3 regions of the Buttiauxella sp. AC038 genome follow, and region 2 is predicted to be linked to each of the others. Evidence: predicted binding sites of a transcription regulator. Region 2 holds the regulator's gene; each other region holds the start of a gene.
The links. Region 2 encodes Fur, which represses iron uptake genes when iron is present. Its sites were predicted from a motif close to ATAATAATGAGAACNACTATCAA; they were not measured.

Region 1 (7,575 bases), 590 kb from region 2:
GCAAAAACGAGGCGGGCAGTAATCCATTTTCGAGAAACAGCGTCGCAAACATGACGCAATAAACCACTCCAACAACATGAGGGTCCGCGAGTGCAGCAAAGTCATGTTGCCAAAGCGCTTGAACGATATTGTGTATAACAGCCATGGCAAATCCTGTGGAACCGCTTTATTGAGCAGGCCTGAATCTACAGTAGTTAGATTAGGCACACCTTAGTTTTAGGAACCTAGTGTAACGCTAAAAAGCCTGCGACATCTTGATCGCAGGCTCAACAAATCATTATGGAATAGCAAAAACTGTCCTTATGGACGTCCACTTCTGGCAATTTTAGGCGATCCGTTGGAAACCTGCTTCAAGATCCGCGATGAGATCGTCAACATTTTCCAGGCCAATGTGTACGCGCACTAGCGTTCCAGTGAAGTCTACGCCGCCTGCCGGGCGAATCTCAGCGAGCTCTTCCGGTTGGTTGGCAAGGATAAGCGATTCATAGCCGCCCCAGGAATAGGCCATACTAAAATAGTGGAAATTGTCCAGGTAGTGCTGATATTGCTCGTTATTTAAACGATTCTTCAGCACGAATGAGAACAAGCCGCTGCTACCTGTAAAGTCTCGTTTCCAGAATTCATGCCCTTTGCTGCCGGGCAGTGCAGGGTGATTAACACGTTCAACCTGCGGGTGTTGTGCCAGCCATTCGGCAATTTTCAAACTACTTTCATGATGTTGACGCAGGCGCACACCAAGAGTGCGTAGACCTCTGCTAGTCATATAAGCGGTATCGGCATCCAACATTTGCCCCATCAGATAAGAGTTCTCACGCAGCTGATCCCAGCAACGTGCATTTGATACAGCTGTGCCAACCATCGCATCCGAGTGGCCAATCAGGTATTTGGTGCCGGCCTGAATCGAAATATCGATACCGAAATCCAGCGCCTTAAAGAGAATGCCTGCCGACCAGGTGTTATCAATCATGATGATGGCGTCTGGGGCAACGCTGCGTACCGCCTTAACAATGGCTGGAACGTCATGTACTTCCATTGTGATAGAGCCAGGCGATTCCAGAAATACGACTTTAGTATTGGGTTGCACAAGTTCTGCGATGCCTGCGCCAATCATTGGGTCAAACCAGGTGGTGCTCACGCCGAGTTTGGCGAGAATTTTGGTGCAGAAGTCCTGGCTTGGCTCATAGGCGGAGCCGGTCATTAGTACATTGTCGCCCTGCTCGACGAACGCCAGAATCGCATTGGCAACGGCTGCGGCGCCACAAGGGTAAAGCGCACAACCCGCGCCGCCTTCGAGTTCGCACATCGCTTCTTGTAAAGAGAAGTGGGTCAGGGTGCCACGGCGACCATAAAAAAGTTCGCCTTTCGCGCGGTTAGCCGTCGCCTGTTTTTTAGCTTCAACAGTTTCAAAAACCAACGAGGAAGCGCGTTGAATGACGCTGTTAACCGAACCCTGGGTGAATTTTTTATCGCGCCCGGCATTAACCAGCGCCGTTTCAATGTGCTTTTTACTCATCTTCACTTTACCCTGTTTAACCATCTGGATGTCTAAATCTAACTTATCATGCTTTTGCTGCGTAAGCGCAAGGAATGCATAGACAATTTAAGGCACTCTTTAAATACTAATGAGAACTACTATCAATTCGATGTCGTTTTGATATTATTGCGCACAGTTTTTGTATCATTTCGTGGTGGAGAGTAAGAGTGACGAATAATTTGATGCAGACAGACCTCTCTGTCTGGGGCATGTATCAACATGCCGACATCGTGGTAAAGATTGTGATGATCGGCCTGATTCTGGCCTCTGTCGTCACATGGGCAATCTTCTTTAGCAAAAGTGTTGAGCTATCCTCGCAAAAGCGTCGTTTGAAGCGTGAACAGCAACAACTGGCTAATGCCCGCTCTCTGAACGAAGCCAGTGAAATGGCTGAAGCATTTGATGCGAAGAGCTTGAGCGCAATGCTTATCAATGAAGCGCAAAATGAGCTTGAACTTTCCGCAGGCAGCGAAGATAACGAAGGCATTAAAGAGCGTACCGGTTTCCGCCTTGAGCGTCGTGTTGCGGCAGCGGGTCGCCACATGGGGCGTGGTAATGGATTCCTTGCGACCATCGGTGCGATCTCTCCGTTCGTCGGCCTGTTTGGTACGGTCTGGGGCATCATGAACAGCTTTATTGGTATTGCGCAGTCGCAAACCACTAACCTTGCTGTAGTGGCACCTGGTATTGCAGAAGCATTGTTAGCAACGGCTATCGGCCTGATTGCAGCAATTCCTGCGGTGGTTATCTACAACGTATTTGCTCGTGTTATTGGTGGCTATAAAGCTTCTTTGGGTGACGTTGCGGCTCAGGTTCTGTTGTTGCAAAGCCGTGACCTGGATTTAGACGCTAGCTCTCAGGCTCGCCCGGTACGTACGGCTCAGAAACTGCGTGTAGGTTGATCCCATGGCAATGAGTTTTAACGAAAACCACGACGATAACGGCGAAATGCATGAAATCAACGTGACACCGTTTATCGATGTCATGTTGGTATTGCTGATTATTTTCATGGTGGCCGCACCGCTTGCGACAGTGGATGTGAAGGTTAACCTTCCTGCATCTTCAAGCCAGCCGCAACCGCGCCCGGAAAAGCCGGTCTACCTGTCTGTCAAAGCCGATCGCACGATGTTTATTGGCAATGATGAAGTGACCAAAGAGAACATGATCAATGCTCTGATGGCTGCGACTGAAGGCAAGAAAGACACCACGATTTTCTTCCGCGCAGACAAAACGGTTGATTATGAAACCATGATGAACGTGATGGATACGCTGCATCAGGCAGGGTATTTGAAGATTGGGTTGGTGGGACAAGAAGTCACTGCCGCCAAATAATTTTTGCATGATCTTACAACGGCCCGTTAGCTCAACTAACGGGCCGTTTTTCTTTTGTCCGCATTCCCGTCTGACTTAATTCAAATTTTAAAATCACACGAACGTATTATTGATAACGTGTGAAACTTATTCGCGATAAAACAATGTTTATCTATGCTATTTCTATACCCGTCATACTTCGAGCCGCAGGGGTGTTGGTTGCACTCACAAACTCCAGTCACTTACTTAAGTAAGCTCCTGGGGATTTGCTCCCTTGCAGCCTACCTGCAACTCGAATTATTTTGGGTATATGTGGGATTATTCCGTCATGAAAATACATAATGACAAATGCGTGGATAATAATATGGCAACGATGACTGTTTTGCATACTGGCAATAAACAGCCCGACGTGGTGTCTCTGAGAAGCATTTATCTGCATGCTGATGTTTTAATGTTTTGGGTCGTGTGGGGAATGTTTGTTATTTCCCTAGCGGTGGGGTGGGCTTATGATGCGATCCCGGTGGCGCTGGTAGCGGGCAGTTTACTTGCGTTGAGTTCCAGTGTTATCAAAGTATTACTACCCGGTACGCTATTTACCCGCTTGTATTATGCGTTCACATTAATCGGTTTTGCCGCATTGCTCATTCAATTAGGTGACGGTGAAACTGAATATCACTTTTCGGTTTTTGTATTACTATCAGCATTATTAGCTTATCGCGATTATAGACCATTATTAATGGGGGCCGTAGTTGCAGCACTTCACCATGTTTTATTTGCCTGGCTGCAAGCTAATGACTTATTCGGTATCACCTGCTTTATGCATCCCGGCATTCATATGGTGGTATTCCATGCCATTTTTGTGGTGGCACAAACGGCGATACTCATTTACATGGCATTGCGCATGGCCGATGACGCACGTTCAGCCAGCGAAGTGGCACAGTTAGCAGCACAGATAAATCGCCAGCCGGGTTGCCTGACCCTTACACGTAGTGAAAGAGAAAGCCGCACACCGTTTGCTCAAACCTTTAATACTACGCTTACCACGATGAGGAACACGCTAAGCCAGGTGAGCGCTGGTGTGGCATCAGTACTCACAGCTTCGGAAAGTATCATCCAGCGTAATACCGCACTGTCTAAACGCACTGACGAGCAGGCAGCTGCACTTGCCATTGCTGCCAGTGCCATGGAACAGCTCAGCTCCTCCGCAGTCTCGACGAGTGACAAAGCGCAAAGTGCCAGAATGCTTGCCACTCAGGCAAGTAATCTCGCCAGCAAAGGTGGAGTCAGTATTGATGCTGCCACACTCACTATGGAACAAATCCGCGAAGAGTCTGACCACATCAGCAACATTCTTGAACTGATCGATGGCATTGCCTTCCAGACTAATATTTTGTCGCTAAATGCCTCCGTTGAAGCAGCCAGGGCAGGCGCTCATGGTCGAGGATTCGCGGTGGTAGCTTCTGAAGTACGCACGTTGGCGTTACGTTGCGAAAACGCGGCCAAAGACATTCGCCAGTTGATAAGCGTATCGGTAGAGTGTACTCGGACAGGCTCGGTACAAGTGGAGAACGCGGGGCAAACCATGCGTGAAGTGATTGGTTCCATCAATGCGTTGGCAGAGTTGGTGGAAGAGCTTTCCGATATGAGTGGCCAGCAAAGCATCAGCATCACGCAAATGAATGAGAGCATCGCCAGTATCGATGAAAGCGTGAGGTATAACGTGGAACATACTGCGCAAACCGTACAGGCCGCGCGCCAACAACAGCAACAGGCGGATGATTTACAGCAGGCAATCTCAGTATTTCGTCTGGCCTGATAACAGGTTTTGAGAGCGTATTTATGTCGCAAAAAAGAGTGCCTGCTTGCCGCAGGCGCTCCAGAAATCTTATAAATGCGGAGTTTTGTAACTGTTTTCCAGCAATGCACGCGTACGTGAGAGCGTTTGTGCTTCTTCATCTCTCAACTTCTGATACACCGCCTCCAGTCGAGCCAGAACTTCGGTTTTAAGCCTGGGCTGGTGGCTGATGATCTCGCTGAGAACTGCGCCGTAAATCTCATCTTTCACACGATATGGGTAAATTTGATGGCGGTTATGCCATTTTTGTTCAACCAATGCCGCAGTGATATTGACCTGACCTTGCGCGATACGAGCAATATTTTCATTTTTAATTTGTACCAGCGCGGCAATATTTTCACGTAATAACGTATTGTCAGACGCGGTATCGTCAGATGGTGCAGCCGTTTGAAGAGGGGGAATTGCAATTCTGACATTGGCATTACTCATCCAGCGAATAAAATAGAGGCCAGCTTTTTTCCTGAGTTAACTGATTGACCCAGATTTGCTGTGAATGATGACTTATCTGCAATTTTTTATCTTCTATTAGCATTTGCAGATCGGCAGAGTTGATTTTTTCTTGTTCTATGAGTTCATTTAATACTTTCACTATGGCTTCAATTTTCACTGCATAAAACAAACGATCTTTTAAATGCCGGTCGTTCTCTTCAAACAATGTATTTTTCGCTTGTCCAGCATAATGAGGGGCGCTCAGGATTATTTTCTCCAGAACTAAAATATTATCCTGAGGATTTAGTGTTAGAGCGCTATGTTCTTCTGAACCGGCAATATCAGCCTGCGAGACAGGAAAAGTCACTGGCACCAGGGTGTTGGGCAGCATTAAGGATGTCCTTTTATATCAATAGAATAAATTTTTATGTTTAACAGACGCCAGGTTGACTATATGTTGCCTCAAAATTACTATAAAAAACAGGAGTTCCCATGCAAAGCGTCTTTTATTCAATTGTATTAATATTGTTATTGCTGTGCGTAGTACTGGTGCTGATGCGTGAGATTTCGCATCCCAAAGTTAAATTAACGCCCGACAGTGTCCCTAAATTAAATTTATCTGAAATTGACGAGCGTGAAGATTATTTTGCTAAGTTAATGTCAAAAATAACGCCTGATTATTACTGGCGAGTGAGCCATGAATATGTGGATTTCAATCATGCCACTATCAAAAGGATGCATATCGACGAACTTAGCGCTGACCTGGCACTCTTTAACGCTCAGCGACGTTGTAGTGATTTACACTCTGCCATCTACCGCTATTACGATAACCTCAGAAAACGCTGTTCCGAGGGGGAGAAGGTACCTTTTGCTGATATCGAGCTGCTGAATTTACGCCAGTGCTTTGATGAGTTCAGTCATGATGCTTACCCCGCGTTGGTTGCTTTAGTATGGCCGCATCTTCAGCGACCGGAAGTCTGCCTTGAGAATGTATAGTGCATTTTGTCAATTAGGCTGATTTTATATCAGGCTGTTTTTTAAACTAAAAAAAGCCAAATCTAAAAATGGACTGATTATCTGCTGGATTAACGTTCAGTACTGTTTATTATTTTCTCACCCAAAAGGAGTTGTTCGCCATGTTGCTGAAGATTCAGTAATAGAGTATTTGCCTTCAAAAAAGATATGACTCATGTATTTGTTTAAAAAAATGATTACCGCTTCACTTTTAATTATCCCTTTAGTTATTAGTGCAAATTCCTTTGCTTTTAATATGCCAAAGGAATTTGCATCATTAGGGGTTAAAACTCTTTCTAATAAAGATGTGTTTTCTAAGCAAGCTTCGTTTATAAAACCTGAAAGAAAAGCAACTTCTAATAATATCAGGTCATCTATATTGGCTGAATTTTCCAATTGGAAAGGAACACACTATCGATTTGGTGGTACAACACATAAAGGTGTGGATTGCTCTGCCCTCATGCAGCATATTTTTAGTGATTCTTTCCACAAGTCTTTGCCAAGAACAACAACTCAGCAAATTCAAAATGGTGAGCACGTCAATAAAGAAATGCTCAAGCCTGGCGATTTAGTCTTTTTTCAAACTTCACCTGGCACCCGTCATGTTGGCGTGTATGTCGGTAATAACGAGTTTATCCATGCCTCAAGCAGCGTGGGAGTAACCATTTCCTCACTGGCTAACCGTTACTGGATGGATCATTATGAAACGGCTCGGCGTTTAAAAATGATTGGCTGAATATAAATAATATTTCTGAGGTTTTATTTTGCTGTCACCACCATTATTATGGCCATTCATTTTGAAATATTCATTCTAACTCATGTATTTAATGAATGAGATCGTATTAATGTATTTGGTTCGAATATAAGTTCATGGGGTTTATATTCTTATTTTCAACGAGATTGTTATTAAATGAAAAGAAATTTAATTCACCATATGGCTAGTGCAGTATTGGTGGTCCTTGTTGCGGGTACGATGCTCATAGGTTGTGATGCAAAACAAGCAGGAGAAGCGTCAATGAAATTTGTAAATGTAGAAATGGTCTTAGTAGATTCTGGTTTGCTGAAGCAAGAGCAGGATCACCTCAAAGCCGTGAATGAAAGTTTGCATAAAGGCCAACAATTGGCTGAAAAGAATTACACCAGTCTGCCTGCGAATAAAGTTGATGCCGCGCGAAAAGCGGATAGAAATGTTCTTACGCAACAATGGAAAGGGCAGCAACAAGCTGCGCGTAATGTGGTGATGGCTGCATTGAAGAGTGCGACCGATGCTTACCGTAACGACAACAAAATTGGCATGATTTTGCCGACACAAGTAGCGATGTCAGTTTCGCCGGAACTGGATATCAGTGCCGATCTGACCCAGAAGCTTAAAACCACAAAACTAGAATTCCCAAAACTGCCAGATTTCGCCGTTAAAGCGAGTGGACCTGCT
Region 2 (7,575 bases):
CAGCCGCTTTTTTATGCCCTCCCGTCCGTCCTCCCCGATACCCTTATTTATGCAACTAAAGGTTGTTTCCGACGCTTGCTTATAAGATCATGTGTCGATAACTAAAGTTTTTGCACAGAGGAACCCGCGATGAGTGAGGCAGAAGCCCGCCCAACTAACTTTATTCGCCAGATTATTGATGAAGATTTGGCCAATGGTAAGCACGACAGTATTTGCACCCGTTTTCCGCCAGAGCCAAATGGTTATCTGCATATCGGTCATGCAAAATCCATCTGCCTGAACTTTGGTATCGCGCAAGATTATCAAGGCCAGTGCAACCTGCGTTTCGATGACACCAACCCAGTAAAAGAAGACATCGAATTCGTAGACTCAATTAAGCACGACGTTGAATGGCTTGGTTTTCATTGGTCTGGCAACGTGCGTTATTCTTCAGATTATTTCGATCAGTTGTTCAACTATGCGGTTGAGCTGATCAATAAAGGTCTGGCGTATGTTGACGAACTGACTCCGGAGCAGATTCGTGAATATCGCGGCTCATTGACTTCGCCTGGGAAAAACAGCCCATATCGCGACCGTACGGTTGAAGAGAACCTCGCGCTGTTCGAGAAGATGCGTAACGGTGAGTTCGCTGAAGGGACTGCGTGCCTGCGTGCGAAAATCGATATGGCTTCGCCATTTATCGTGATGCGTGATCCGGTGATTTATCGTATTAAATTTGCCGAACACCACCAGACTGGTAATAAGTGGTGCATCTACCCAATGTACGACTTCACCCACTGCATTTCCGATGCGCTGGAAGGCATTACACACTCGCTTTGTACGCTGGAATTCCAGGACAACCGTCGTTTGTACGACTGGGTGTTGGATAACATCACAATTCCTGCGCATCCGCGTCAGTACGAGTTCTCTCGCCTGAATCTCGAGTACGCCATCATGTCTAAGCGTAAGCTTAACCTGCTGGTGACTGAGAAGGTTGTAGAGGGTTGGGATGACCCACGTATGCCGACCATCTCTGGTCTGCGTCGTCGTGGTTATACCGCCGCTTCTATTCGCGAGTTCTGTAAGCGCATTGGTGTGACTAAGCAAGACAACACCGTTGAAATGGCATCTCTGGAATCTTGTATTCGTGATGACCTGAATGAGAACGCACCACGCGCTATGGCTGTTCTCGACCCGGTTAAAGTTATCATCGAAAACTTCCCTCAGGGTGAAGTTGAAATGGTAACGATGCCTAACCATCCTAACAAACCAGAGATGGGTAGCCGTCAGGTGCCGTTTAGCCGTGAGATCTATATCGATCGTGCTGACTTCCGTGAAGAAGCCAACAAGCAATATAAGCGTCTGGTGTTGGGCAAAGAAGTACGCCTGCGTAATGCATATGTGATTAAAGCCGATCGCGTTGAGAAAGATGATGCAGGGAATATCACCACGCTGCATTGCTCCTACGATCCGGACACATTAAGCAAAGACCCAGCTGATGGCCGTAAAGTTAAAGGTGTGATTCATTGGGTGAGTGCAGAACATGCATTGCCTGTTGAGATTCGCCTTTATGACCGCCTTTTCAGTGTTGCAAACCCAGGGGCTGCAGAAGATTTCCTTGCAACGATTAACCCGGAATCACTGGTTATCAAACAAGGCTTCGTCGAACCAAGTCTGCAAAATGCCGAAAAAGGCAAAGCGTATCAGTTCGAGCGCGAAGGTTATTTTTGCCTGGACAGCCGTTATGCAACTGCCGAAAAACTGGTATTTAACCGTACCGTTGGCTTGCGTGATACTTGGGCGAAAATGGGCGAATAGTCCCTTTTTACTAGGTCAATATCTGACAAAAACGCCGCAAATTGCGGCGTTTTTTTTCGCTTTATAATCATTTGCTTAAATATATCTTCACATTCGCGTTGCGAATTAATGTTATTTACACTTCTTCCTCTCTACTTTTTATGGTCAACCTCGGAACATTAAAAATTCTTATTTTAATTATGTGAGCGCTCTCATATGGAGTTTTGTATTTTATAAATAGTAATTATCAAGATAAAACTCTTGTGTCGTTATTTGTTACAAATGCTCATAAATTATGTGCTCTCTGTCATAATATCGGAATGAACTCTTACAAAGTCATTGATAATTCGCGTCGCGAAAAATAGTCTTAAGGGCAGCAGTAATGCGGGCAAATATTCATAACCGCTTTAGCCGTTAGGCATTTTTACTTTTTTTCGCCATAAGGCGTCTTTTAACGTCCGGCGATTATTGATACGTCAAAGAGGAATAATATATGCGTACGTTTAGTGGCAAACGTAGTGCACTGGCGCTTGCAATTGCAGGTGTCACGGCTCTTTCAGGACTTGTAGTCATCCCTCAGGCAAGCGCAGCAGGCTTTGTTGATGACTCGACTCTGACCGGTGGTGTTTATTACTGGCAGCGTGAGCGTGACCGTAAAGATGTTACGACTGATAAATATGAAACTAACCTTGCGCATTCCACCTGGAACGCCAACCTGGACTTCCAGTCTGGTTTCGCCGCTGACATGTTCGGTCTGGATATTGCGGCCTTTACTGCTATCGAAATGGCAGAAAATGGTAACAGCGGTCACCCGAACGAAATCGCATTCTCCTCTGTAAACAAAGCTTACGACGAAGATTACTCAGGTGATAAGAGCGGTATTAGCCTCTATAAAGCCGCAGCTAAATTCAAATACGGCCCGGTTTGGGCACGTGGCGGTTACATTCAGCCAACCGGGCAAACCTTGCTCGCACCACACTGGAGCTTCATGCCTGGTACTTACCAGGGCGCTGAAGCCGGTGCAAACTTTGATTACGGCGATTCTGGTGCGCTGAGCTTCTCCTACATGTGGACCAACGAGTACAAAGCTCCATGGCACCTGGAAATGGACAAGTTCTATCAGAACGACAAAAAAACCAAAGTTGAATATTTACACTCTCTTGGCGCGAAGTATGACTTCAAAAATGATTTCATTCTCGAAGCGGCATTTGGGCAGGCTGAAGGCTACGTTGATCAGTATTTCACCAAAGCAAGCTATAAGTTTGATATCGCGGGCAGCCCGTTAACAACCAGCTACCAGTTCTACGGTACGCGTGACAAAGTTTCAGATGGCAGCGTTAACGATCTGTACGACGGCACTGCATGGTTGCAGGCATTGACTCTCGGATACAGAGTGGGTCAGGTTGATTTGCGTCTTGAAGGAACTATTGTTAAGGCCGATGGCCAGCAAGGTTACTTCCTGCAGCGTATGACCCCAACTTATGCATCTTCAAACGGTCGTCTTGATGTGTGGTGGGATAACCGCTCTGACTTCAACGCCAACGGTGAAAAAGCAGTATTTGCAGGCGCGATGTATGACCTGAGCAATTGGAACCTGGCAGGTTGGGCAGTGGGTGCTTCTTATGTGTACGCATGGGATGCTAAACCAAGCTCTAAACCAACCACTGACGGTTACTACGATGCTGATAATCGCCTGAAAGAATCTGCGTACAGCCTTGATGCGTTGTACACCGTTCAGGATGGTCGTGCGAAAGGCACGCTGTTCAAACTGCACTTCACTCAGTACGACAACCATTCAGACATCCCAAGCTGGGGCGGTGGTTACGGCAACATCTTCCAGGATGAGCGCGACGTGAAATTCATCGTCATCGCACCGTTCACCATCTTCTGATTCGAATCCGGGCGTGAAAACGCCCGGTTTTCTTAAGGATATCAAACATGAAAAAAATCGTTCTGACTGTGGTGATGGCGTTAGGTTTAAGTGCGTGTGCGCAGCAACAACCTAAAACGGCTCCGGAAGACACAAAACTAAAACAAGCGTATAGCGCCTGTATTAACACCGCAGAAGGCAATCCGGATAAAATTCAGGCCTGCCAAAGCGTATTGAATGTGTTGGCTCAGGATAAGGAACACCAGGAGTTTGCGAAGAAAGAAACGGTTCGTACCCTGGATTACCAGAACTGCATTCAGGCAACACGTACCGGTAATGACCAGGCCGTGAAAGCAAAATGCGATAAAATCTGGCAAGAGATCCGCGCCAACAATAAGTAATCGCTGTATTCAGGCAATAAAAAAACCGATGAGCTTCCTCACCGGTTTTTTTATTGCCTGACACCCAACTCTGGGTGCCGGAGGTGCAGATTACTTTTCGCTGATTTCGTGTGCGTTTTCGTCGGTACGGCAATCACCTTCAGCACAATGACCATAAAGGTACAGGCTGTGGTTAGTCAGACGAATACCATGACGTGATGCGATTTCACGCTGACGGGCTTCGATTGAATCATCGCTGAATTCAATTACTTTGCCGCAGTCCAGGCAAATCAGGTGGTCATGGTGATGCTGCTGTGTCAGTTCGAATACGGATTTGCCGCCTTCGAAGTTATGGCGCGTCACAATGCCTGCATCATCAAACTGGTTTAGTACACGATAAACGGTGGCGAGACCAATCTCTTCGCCCATATCAATCAGACGTTTATATAAGTCTTCCGCACTGACGTGGTGGTTCACCGGCCCCTGCAGCACTTCAAGGATTTTTAATCGAGGAAGCGTGACTTTCAGGCCGGCCTTCTTTAATGCGGTATTATTGTCAGTCATGCGGAAATTGTCCTGTTGCTTAACGATTCGCTCGGAGTCAGGGTGAGCGTTAAGATGAATGCGTCTCATTATAGAACTGCCCCTTCTAAATGGGAACCGCAAGTATTATGCATAACCAAGTTAAAAAATTGCGGTTGAGTCGCGATTTGATGGCCTTGATAGCTATTTGTCAGGAGTTCATTGTACAGGGACAAGCTGAAAAGTTAAAAATTTGTAGCAATTATTTTAATCGGAAATAACTATCAATGTGGCGAAACCCAATAGTCTCGCCACATTGATGCCCATCGCCCTTGAATATGCAGGTTTATTGCCAGCCTGCATCTTAAAGTAGCCAGGGTTTAGAATCAGGCGTTGATGATATCAGCCAGGTTGAGCTCATCAGAAACTTGTTTAACCCATTTCTGAACGCGTTCAGCAGTCAGTTCTGGTTGACGGTCTTCGTCAATCGCCAGGCCAACAAAGTGGTCATCGTCTGCAAGACCTTTAGATGCTTCGAAATGGTAACCCGCAGTCGGCCAGTGACCGACGATAGCTGCACCGCGCGGCTCAATGATGTCGCGGATAGTGCCTAATGCGTCACAGAAGTATTCTGCGTAGTCTTCCTGGTCACCGCAACCAAACAACGCTACCAGTTTGCCATTGAAATCAACTTCTTCCAGAGTTGGGAAGAAATCGTCCCAATCACACTGGGCTTCGCCGTAGTACCAGGTTGGAATGCCGAGAAGCAGAATGTCGAAGCCTTCCAGGTCTTCTTTGCTGCTCTTAGCAATGTCATGCACCTCAGCAACATCTTTACCGAGCTGTTTTTGAATCATTTTCGCGATATTTTCGGTGTTACCAGTGTCGCTGCCGAAAAAAATGCCTACGATTGCCATGAGTAAAATAACCTCTTGATACTTAATGGTATGGTGGCTGCTATTTGGCCACAGATAGGGCAATCATAGCAGAACACTTCGTGGTGCGGAAACTGCTATCGCCCCGGTGTGCACAGACTGCAAAATCGCATACCAGGACATAGCACTAAAACTAACTGAGATGTTGCTTCAGTTGTTCGAGAAGTATCTCTTCAATCAATTCACTACGACTGATATTGCGCGCTTCAGCCAGCTGATTGAGAGCATCTACCGCATCGTTATTGAGCTTTAGCTCCACTCGCTTCAGGCCGCGTACTTTATCGCGCTTGAGTTGGTTGCGTTTGTTGATACGCAATTGCTCATCACGCGTTAGCGGATTGGTTTTTGGTCGCCCCGGGCGACGCTCGTCCGCGAACAGATCTAATGTAGTACGGTCCGTTTGTTCTTTTGCCATGATTAGACTACTGACAGGGAATTCAGGTGGCACGGAGCGGGGTGCTCTGGCGCAATTTAGCGCGCAATCATACATCAGCATGGCTTGCGCGCCAACGCGTTAGCCACATCTTGCGGCCAGTCGGTTTGTTTTTAATCAGTTTGCCGCTGTTGTGTCGATAAAACGATGGATTGCGCGCAAAACAGCATCAGGTTTTTCTGCGTGAACCCAGTGTCCGGCACCTGCAACCACATGAGCACGCGCCTGAGGGAACTGTGAAAGCAACTGGCTACGATGCGATTCATTGACATAAGGAGATGCGCCGCCGCGAATAAATAGCGAGGGTTCATTCCATGCAGGAATGTTTTCCCAGCCGACAATATTCTCATATTGCTCCCACAGCACCGGCACGTTGAATTTCCATTCGCCATCGGCAAAGGATTTTAGCAAGAACTGAATAACACCTTCTTCATCAAGATGCTCGCGCATCACGGTCGCGGCCTGCTGCCGTGTTTTAACGCAAGCGGCGCTGACGGCATTTATTGCAGTGAAAATTTCATCGTGGCGGCGCACCTGATAATCCACCGGTGCAATATCAATCAGTACTAATTTGTCGATACGCTCTGGGGCAATCGCCGTCAAAGCCATCGCCACTTTGCCACCCATTGAATGGCCAATAATAATGGCTTTCTCAAAGTCATATTCATCGAGCGTTTCGACGACATCCTGCGCCATAGCAGGGTAGTTCATCTCAGAGCTTTGTGGTGATAAACCGTGGTTGCGCAGATCGATTTGCAGCAACGTATGATCCTGCCCAAGGTCACGGGCCAGCACGCCCAGGTTATCAAGGCTACCAAAAAGACCGTGAATAAGGACGATGGGGGAATTACTAGTCGATTGTTGCGCAGTTTGCAGGCGAGCATTCAATTTCATGGCAAAGTTCTTTTTTTACTTCGTGCGGTTAGGGTATCATAACGGCATCCTGCCGCACTGCCGCAAATTTCCAGTTTAGTCTGACTTTGTGGTGTGACAAAAGCTTGGCTCTACCCGAGGTTGGGATTTGTCCTTATAATCCCAATTACTTGCATTCAGAAAAGATATCGCACTGGATTAAGATGAAAACAATTGAAGTTGATGACGAGCTCTATCGCTATATTGCCAGCCACACGCAGCACATTGGTGAAAGCGCGTCCGATATTTTACGGCGCATGTTGAAATTTACCGCCGGCCAAACCCCAGCTACACCTGCAATTACCGGCCAGACAGGCGCAACTGCTGCACCTGCTCCGGAAGCCAAACCCGTAAATAAAGCACGCGATCGCGTTCGTGCGGTTCGTGAATTATTGCTGTCCGATGAATATGCGGAGCAAAAGAAAGCGGTTAACCGTTTCATGATGGTGCTTTCAACTCTGTATACACTTGATGCTCAAGCTTTTGGTGAAGCGACTGAATCGCTGCATGGTCGTACACGTGTCTATTTTGCAGGTAATGAACAGACGTTGCTGCAAAATGGAAACCAGACCAAACCTAAGCATGTTCCAGGAACGCCATACTGGGTTATTACTAACACCAATACTGGCCGTAAATGCAGCATGGTCGAACACATCATGCAATCAATGCAGTTCCCGGCGGAATTGATTGAAAAGGTTTGCGGCACAATTTAACACCTCGCGTCAGAAGGAAAGGCCAATGGCTAAC
Region 3 (7,575 bases), 170 kb from region 2:
AACGGTGAACGGACCAAGGGTGCTACCGCAGCACCCTTGGCAATCCCGGCTCCCGGCGATTAAATCGCTGCTTCGCAGTAAACCTCCGTTTTTCCTTTCAGTCCCAGGGTCGGTTGTGACTCGCTCCCGGCGATCACAACCTCTCGCCGTTCCCGACGGCTCGACCCGGCCTTACAGTCAAAACGGAGGCGATTTATGCCGGACTCAAAGGTCAACGTCAAAAGCTAAGGTAAAAGTCAAAAGCCGAACCGGTTTTGACCTTGTTCCCGGTATAAATTGCCCCAGCGTTACCCACCTGGCACGTTCACCGTTCGCGGGAAATTATGGGATCGAATATCGTTCGGGTGAACGGAAAACCTCCTGCTTGCCATAAGCATCACCCTAATAGCGCCGTCGTCAGCCGACTCGTACAACACCGCTTCCCGCGAGCATCAAAAATAGCAATTTCCCACACCTGGGAAGACCGTCCTAAATGCAGCGGTTTGCATACTCCACGCACCGTTCCTGATGCCACCGCGCGATGATGGCTGGCGTTTATCTCCGTTCCCACCACGCACTGCCCTTCGCTTGTCGTCAGAAATCCAGCCATAGACCCCAGCGTTTCTGCCAGCACCACAGACGCGCCGCCATGTAGCAAACCAAATGGCTGTTGGGTGCGGTGATCAACAGGCATTTGCGCTTCCAGACTTTCGTCGTCCATGCGTGTGTAAACAATACCGAGATGCTCAACCATCGTTCCGACGCTGGTTTTATTTAGCGCCTCGAGCGTAAGTTCCCTTTTCCAGATACTCATTCAGGCTCCAAGCGTTGCGCCGCCATCAATCACAATATCCTGCAACGTGATGTGGCTGGCATACGTTGAAGCGAGGAACAAAATCGTGCTGGCGATCTCCTGCGGGCAAGCGATTTTGCCCAGCGGAATACCCAGTTTGAACTGTTCCGGGAAGCCCTGAATACGCTGCTGTTCGGCGTCCGGTGTTTTCCACAACGTGCGTTGCATATCGGTATCCGTCGAACCCGGCGATACCACATTGCAGCGCACGCCAAAGGAGCCAGTTCGAGGCCAACGGTTAATGCCAGACTTTTGAGAGCCGCTTTCGATGCACCATAAGCCGACATTCCTGTACGCGGCGTGTGTGCCGCATCGGATGCAACGGTGACAATCGCCCCGCTGCGCTGTTCGCGCATGCGTGGCATCACGGCGCGGAACATATTGAACGCGCCGCCGACGTTGACCGCAAATGTGTCCTGCCAGTCCTGCAACGCCAGGGCATCGGTTGCGCCCATGCGCAAAATTCCCGCTGCGTTCACCAACACATCCAGTTGCTGTTCGTCGCTAAGTATTCTTTGAGTCACGCGGCCCACCTGGTCTGCATCCGCCACGTTGACCACTTCGGTGGCGAACGGGTAAATCTCCAGCGGAAACGCCAAATCAAAGCCGATTACCGTCGCACCCGCGTCGCTAAACGCCCGCGCGGTGTGGTAACCAATGCCTTTGCCTGCCCCCGTTACCCAAACTTGTTTGCCACTAAAATCGATGTTCATGCCGCGACTTCCCGCGATAACAGCGCCCACCAGGCGTCAATCGTCGGGTTCTTCGCTAGCATCACGAAATCAATGTCGGCGTGGATTTTGCGCCAGCGAGCCGCCAGCGCCATCATGCGCACGGAATCAAGACCGTAATCAATCAGGTTTTCGTCATCTTCCGGAATGTCAGATTCATCAAGCAGCGGCAGGACTATTTCACGCAGTTGCTGTTTGTTTTGCGGCGCGCTTTCCGGCAGCAAATCGCGAGTCATCACTACGCGCCCGGAACGGCCTGCTGTGTATTTCAGCGCCATCATGTGTTCTTCGCGGCTGAAATCAGCCAGCGCATCGGCCACCATAAACGGTTTGATATCGCGCATAAACGCGTCAGTTGCCGTCGTCATGCAGCCAATGTGTGCGTATACGCCGCAAATAATGAGCTGGTTACACCCTGTTTCTTTTAAGGCTTGCTCCAGCGGCGAGCGGATAAACGCGCTGTAACGCCATTTGGTCAGCACCGTGTCGTGCTCGTCTGGCGCAAGTTCAGCCACCACTTTCTGGCGTTCAGGGTGTTTGTTTAAACCCGGCCCCCACATGTCGTTTAGCAGCGCACGGTCTTCATCGCTCTGGGCATTAGGCTGCGCGGTGTAATAGACCGGAATATTGTGGCGCTTGCAGTAATCGCGCAGTGCGGCAATGTTGGCGATAACCTGCTGGATCATCGGGCAATTGTCGCCCCAGAAATCGATGAAATATTCCTGCATATCGTGAATCAGCAGTGCCGCGCGCTCGGGTTCAAACGCCCAGTTCACTTTGTTTTCCGGGATGTCGGCAGCCGTCGGTAAGGTGTATGCGTTCAGTTTTGGAATAGCCATAAATTCTCCGTCAATCAGGAAGCCAGTTGCTTATCAGCAATCAACTGGCGCAAACGTTTTTTGTCCACTTTGCCCACCGCGGTTAGCGGCAGGTTTTCAACGATTTCAATACGATCGGGTAGTTTGAAGTCGGCAATACCTAACTCACGCAAATAACGGCGAATTTCCACCGGGCGGAACGGGCGGCTGCCGACGATAAACGCGCAGCTTTTCTCGCCCAATAAACTGTCTTCCATCGAAACCAATGCGGCATGCACGATCTCTTCGTGGCGCAGTAACAGGTTTTCGATCTCCTCGGCGGCGATCTTCTCCCCGCCACGGTTGATCTGATCTTTCTCGCGCCCCTGCACGGTGATGTAGCCGTCTTCGGCAATCGAAATCAAATCGCCCGAGCAGTAGAAACCGTTGGCATCAAAGGCGCTGGCGTTGTGCTCCGGGCTGCGGTAATAGCCACGGAAGGTGTATGGCCCGCGCGTCATCAGTCGGCCGACTTCGCCATATGGCAGCGGGTTTCCCTGCTCATCGGCCACCCAGACTTCGTCGTCCGGGCACATTGGTTTGCCCTGGGTTTTGAAGATGTGATCGTTATCGTCGTCAAGGCGCGTGTAGTTCACCAGCCCTTCGGCCATGCCGAAAACTTGCTGTAACTGGCAGCCAATTTCAGCCGGGATACGCGCGGCCAGCGCTTCGCTCAAACGTGCGCCGCCCACCTGCAACAACGCCAGCGACTCAAGGGATTTATTGCTGCCCCACTCGCCAATCGCTTGCAGCCACAGGCTGACGGCCGGCGGCACCAGCGCGGTGGCATTGATTTGGTGGCGTTCAATCAGCGGGAAACAGAGCGTGGCACTCGGGTCATTTGCCAACACCACGCGCCCGCCGCCATAAAACACGCCCAGCGAACCAGGCGAACTTAGCGCGTAGTTGTGTGCCGCCGGGATCGCGCACAGAAAGCGCGTGTTCGCATCAAAGCGGCAGATTTCTACGCTACGGCGAATGCTGTAGTAGTAGTCGTTATGAGTGCGAGGGATCAGTTTTGGCGTGCCGGTACTACCGCCAGAAAGCTGGAAAAAGGCCACTTCATCGGCCGCCGATGGCGAAGCGACAAAGTTGTCTTCCGCTTCGTTGATGAAGGCACTTAGCGAACGTTCACGATCGTTTTCATTGAGCAACACAGCCATGCGTAGCGATGCGTTTTGCTGGCACAGCGACTCGAGAAAATCATCATGAGCGAACAAACTGTGTTTGCGATCGGCAATCAGCACCACCGGCTCGATTTGCTTAGCGTAGGCTTCCATTTCGGTGCGCTGGTGGCTGAACAGCGCGTTAACCGGAGCCACGCCAATCTTCAGCAGTGCAAACAGTGTGATATAAAGTTCTGCCACATTGCCAAGTTGAACCAGCGCGGTTTCACCACGGCTCAGGCCACGGCGCTGTAGTGCGCAGGCCAGCCGCGTAGCGGCCAGTTCGAGTTCGCGATAACTGTAATGGCGCTCACCTTCGATTAACGCAATCGCGTCGTTTTTGGCCTGGCGGCTGAGAATATCGGTAAGGGGCAAGTCGGCCCAGTAACCTTTTTCGCGGTAGCGAGCGGCCAGTTCATCCGGCCAGCGAGTGAATTGAATCGCCATTTAATTAAGTCCAAATACGTTTAGCATGGTGGAAAGTTTGACGCCGGTTTCGCGCCATTCCGATTCAGGAGAGGAAGCAGGCACAATCCCTGCTCCGGCGAACAGGCGCACCTGGTTACCGCCCACGCGGGCGCAGCGAATAGTGACTACCCACTCGCCGTTACCTTCGGCGTCACACCAGCCGACGATGCCGCCAAACAGTTCGCGGTCGAACGGTTCCAGTTCGGCAATTAATTTTTGCGCCACATCGTGCGGGAAACCGCTCAACGCCGGGGTTGGGTGCAGCAGGCAGGCAAGCGAAAGCGCGTTGTGTTGATGGTCTTCAACCTGGCCGTAAATCGGGGTCGCGAGGTGCCATAAAGTTGGCGTGGTGATAAGTTCCGGCGTATCGGAAAGCGTTAAATGTTGGCTATGCGGCTGCAAAACATCGCGCATCGCCTGGGTCACGAGGCAGTGTTCGTGGCGGTCTTTGCTTGAGCGCAGCAGCTGCGCACCAATTTCGCTGTCGCGCTGGATATTGTTTGTATCGCGACGCGCCGAACCTGCCAGCGGCAAGGAGCTGAAATTCTTGCCCGATTTGCGTAGCAGCAATTCCGGGCTGGCACCCACCAGCGAGCTGCCATCGGCTAGCGGCACATGGAAGTTGTAGCTGGTCGGGTTTTGGCTAATCAGGCGATTGAGCAAAGCATCGAGGTCAACGGGCGCGTCCGTTTCAATATCAATCAGGCGCGAGAGCACCACTTTGTCGATATCCGGCTGGGTGGTAGCGGCAGCGGCATGCGCCACCATCGCCATAAATTTTTCTTGTTCAGGGACAGCTTTACGCGCGGCAATGTTCAGCGGTTGGGCCGCACCACACTGGCTGGAATCAATCTGGCGTTGAGCACGTGAAAACGTCTGCCAGCTTTCAGGAATAAACAATGCTGATGGTTGGCGGGGATCGAAGGGGATTGCACCTACGGCAACGGGCTTCTCGATACCGTGCTTTTTGGCGTTTTCGAACGCTTCACGCAACTGTTTTTGCAGCCCACCATTGAGGTTTTCACCATCAAGTGCCGGGCAGTCGAGTCGAGTAAAGCAGCCGCTTGTCGAGAAACTGCGATAAGGCGACATAAAGAAAAAACTATCGGCACAAGAAGTTAGCTGTTTTTCTTGCGGCTGCCGGGCCAGTAACGTATCCATCCATCCTCCGTCAAAAATGATAAAAGATATTAATAATAATTATCATTTGTATTTCGGAGTCGTAACCTAAAGAGAAACCACCGCGCTGTCAACAAAGGCAAATTTATTTTAACAATTGTGCCGCTTGCACCCTGATGGCATAACAGTGAAAATGAGAAGCATTACCATAACTTTGCGCATAATTTCCTACAGGATGTCATTGAGTGAAAATCAGATTCTCCGCACTAATCCTTTTCTGCCTGAGCAGCTTTGCCCACGCCGCCGACTGGCCGCGCACCATCACCGACAGCCACGGTACGCACACGTTTGAGCAGGCACCGCAGCGTATTGTTTCGACCAGCGTGACGTTAACCGGCTCTCTGCTGGCCATTGATGCGCCCGTTATCGCAAGCGGTGCAACGACGCCCGGCAACCGAATGGGTGACGCGCAGGGTTTTCTGCGCCAGTGGGGAGATGTGGCTAAAGAGCGTAACGTTCAACGCTTATATATTGGCGAAGCCAGCGCCGAAGCCGTCGCGGCACAAATGCCGGATTTGATTTTGATTAGTGCAACCGGTGGTGATTCTGCCCTCGCCCTTTATGAGCAGCTCTCTGCCATCGCACCAACGCTTGTGATTAATTATGACGACAAGAGCTGGCAGCAATTACTGACTCAGCTTGGTGGCATCACCGGGCATGAGAAGCAAGCCGCCGGGCGAATTGCCAGTTTTGATAAGCATCTGAGCGAAGCAAAAATGCATATGGCACTGCCACCGCAGCCGGTGACCGCGCTGGTTTACACCCCTGCCTCTCATTCGGCGAACTTGTGGACGTCAGAATCTGCACAAGGGAAATTGCTTCAGCAGCTTGGCTTCACGTTGTCGACGTTACCCGCGACAATTCAGGCCAGTAAGAGCATGGGGAAACGTCATGACATTGTGCAACTTGGTGGGGAAAACCTGGCCGCAGGTTTGAACGGTGAAAGTCTGTTCCTGTTTGCCAGCGATGAAAAAGATGCCACCGCGCTGGAAAACAACCCGCTGCTTTCGCATTTGCCTGCCGTGCAGCACAAGCAAGTTTATGCGCTGGGCACTGAAACTTTCCGTCTGGATTATTACAGTGCCACTCAGATTCTGGAGCGGATGAGTAAGCTGTTTGCCAGTAAGTAATGGATTGCATGTCGGATGTCGCTAACGCTAATCCGACCTACTGCTTTCAGGTGATTGCGTGGTTTTTCCATGTCGGATGTCACAGCGACATCCGACATGGTTCATGTTTTAAGCAGGAACGGTTTGCTGGTAACGTCGCAATTGCACCAGCACAATCGCCAGCACAACCCCGCATATCGTTAGCGCAAAACCACCCGAGCTTGCAGCCGCAACAGGCGTCATAGCAACGGTCATTCCGCCCAAAATCGCAGCACCAATCGCATCACCCGTCACGTTCTGCGCAGTCCACAGGCCGTTGATACGCCCTAACATCCCGTCCGGGGTAAGCGTCTGAATTAGCGTGTATTGCAACAAAGAGCTAATCGCACTGAGATAACCAAACAGCGCCAGACACGCCAGCCCAAGCCCCCAAACCGGCATCAGGCTGAAAATGCCAATCGAGATAAACGACACAACACCCGTTCCCAGCATGATCATGCCCGGACTCGCGTGATGGGCAATACGCCCGCTGGTCAACGCGCCAATAGCGGCTCCCAGTGGTACGGCGGCATACATCAGGCCGATTTGCGCCGCACTCATTTGCCAGTGCCCGGCGAGCGCCGGATATAACACGCGCACCGCACTCGCCATCGTGAGCAACGCGCCGACTAACGCAATGCCGCCGATAATCGGGTGGCCAACCAGGAAACGTAAACCATTCCACAGTGACAGCAGCGGGTTTTCACGCGCTTGTGGCGGCGGTGCCAGTTTCGGCAAACTCAGCAACGGCAGCAAAGTGATAAAGGTGCCGACGGATGCCAGCGCGTAGTTCCACACCACGCCGCCCGACGCCAGCAGCAGCCCGCCGATCATCGGTGAAATCACCGAGCCCAGGCGCACTGTGAGCATGGTAATCGCACTTGCCTGCATCAGGTTTTCACGCCCCACCAGCGCAGGTGTTGCGGCTAAAAGCGCAGTCACACCGAGCGCGCCAAAGAACCCATCCCACACGCCAAGCAGGTAAATCGCCGCCAGCGATGGTTCAGGTAATGCGGCGTTAATCGTCAGGCCAATAAAGCCGACGCCGCAGGTAGAACGGGCCAGAAGAATCAGGCGGCGGCGCTCGTGGCGGTCTGCCAGCACGCCGCCCATCATCAGACCGATAAACATCGCCGAACCGGTTAGCGTCACCGCAAGACCGACTTGCAAAGAAGAACTCGTCAGGGTCTGAAT

Region 1: exbB (tol-pal system-associated acyl-CoA thioesterase) is a predicted target of Fur. The motif match lies at 1,617-1,639, and genes of this name have one in related genera.
Region 3: fepB (Fe2+-enterobactin ABC transporter substrate-binding protein) is a predicted target of Fur. The motif match lies at 5,245-5,267, and genes of this name have one in related genera.

What each region holds. Positions count from the first base shown of each region.
Region 1 covers NZ_CEEDCQ010000001.1:4,220,984-4,228,558, reverse strand. Annotated here, with positions in the region: gene AC0IXI_RS20030 (DedA family protein) at 1-145, opposite strand, end outside; gene metC (cystathionine beta-lyase) at 326-1,513, opposite strand; gene exbB (tol-pal system-associated acyl-CoA thioesterase) at 1,702-2,436, shown strand; gene exbD (TonB system transport protein ExbD) at 2,441-2,866, shown strand; gene AC0IXI_RS20010 (methyl-accepting chemotaxis protein) at 3,210-4,661, shown strand; gene AC0IXI_RS20005 (cytoplasmic protein) at 4,731-5,129, opposite strand; gene AC0IXI_RS20000 (hypothetical protein) at 5,122-5,520, opposite strand; gene AC0IXI_RS19995 (ESA_00282 family adhesion-associated protein) at 5,622-6,125, shown strand; gene AC0IXI_RS19990 (NlpC/P60 family protein) at 6,319-6,879, shown strand; gene AC0IXI_RS19985 (OmpH family outer membrane protein) at 7,054-7,575, shown strand, end outside.
Region 2 covers NZ_CEEDCQ010000001.1:3,628,941-3,636,515, reverse strand. Annotated here, with positions in the region: gene glnS (glutamine--tRNA ligase) at 130-1,797, shown strand; gene chiP (chitoporin ChiP) at 2,270-3,667, shown strand; gene chiQ (ChiQ/YbfN family lipoprotein) at 3,715-4,047, shown strand; gene fur (ferric iron uptake transcriptional regulator) at 4,138-4,590, opposite strand; gene fldA (flavodoxin FldA) at 4,935-5,465, opposite strand; gene ybfE (LexA regulated protein) at 5,617-5,898, opposite strand; gene ybfF (esterase) at 6,034-6,810, opposite strand; gene seqA (replication initiation negative regulator SeqA) at 6,993-7,541, shown strand; gene pgm (phosphoglucomutase (alpha-D-glucose-1,6-bisphosphate-dependent)) at 7,567-7,575, shown strand, end outside.
Region 3 covers NZ_CEEDCQ010000001.1:3,797,401-3,804,975, forward strand. Annotated here, with positions in the region: gene entH (proofreading thioesterase EntH) at 377-793, opposite strand; partial or broken gene dhbA (2,3-dihydro-2,3-dihydroxybenzoate dehydrogenase) at 794-1,545, opposite strand; gene AC0IXI_RS18140 (isochorismatase family protein) at 1,542-2,402, opposite strand; gene AC0IXI_RS18145 ((2,3-dihydroxybenzoyl)adenylate synthase) at 2,417-4,033, opposite strand; gene entC (isochorismate synthase EntC) at 4,034-5,215, opposite strand; gene fepB (Fe2+-enterobactin ABC transporter substrate-binding protein) at 5,419-6,363, shown strand; gene entS (enterobactin transporter EntS) at 6,472-7,575, opposite strand, start outside.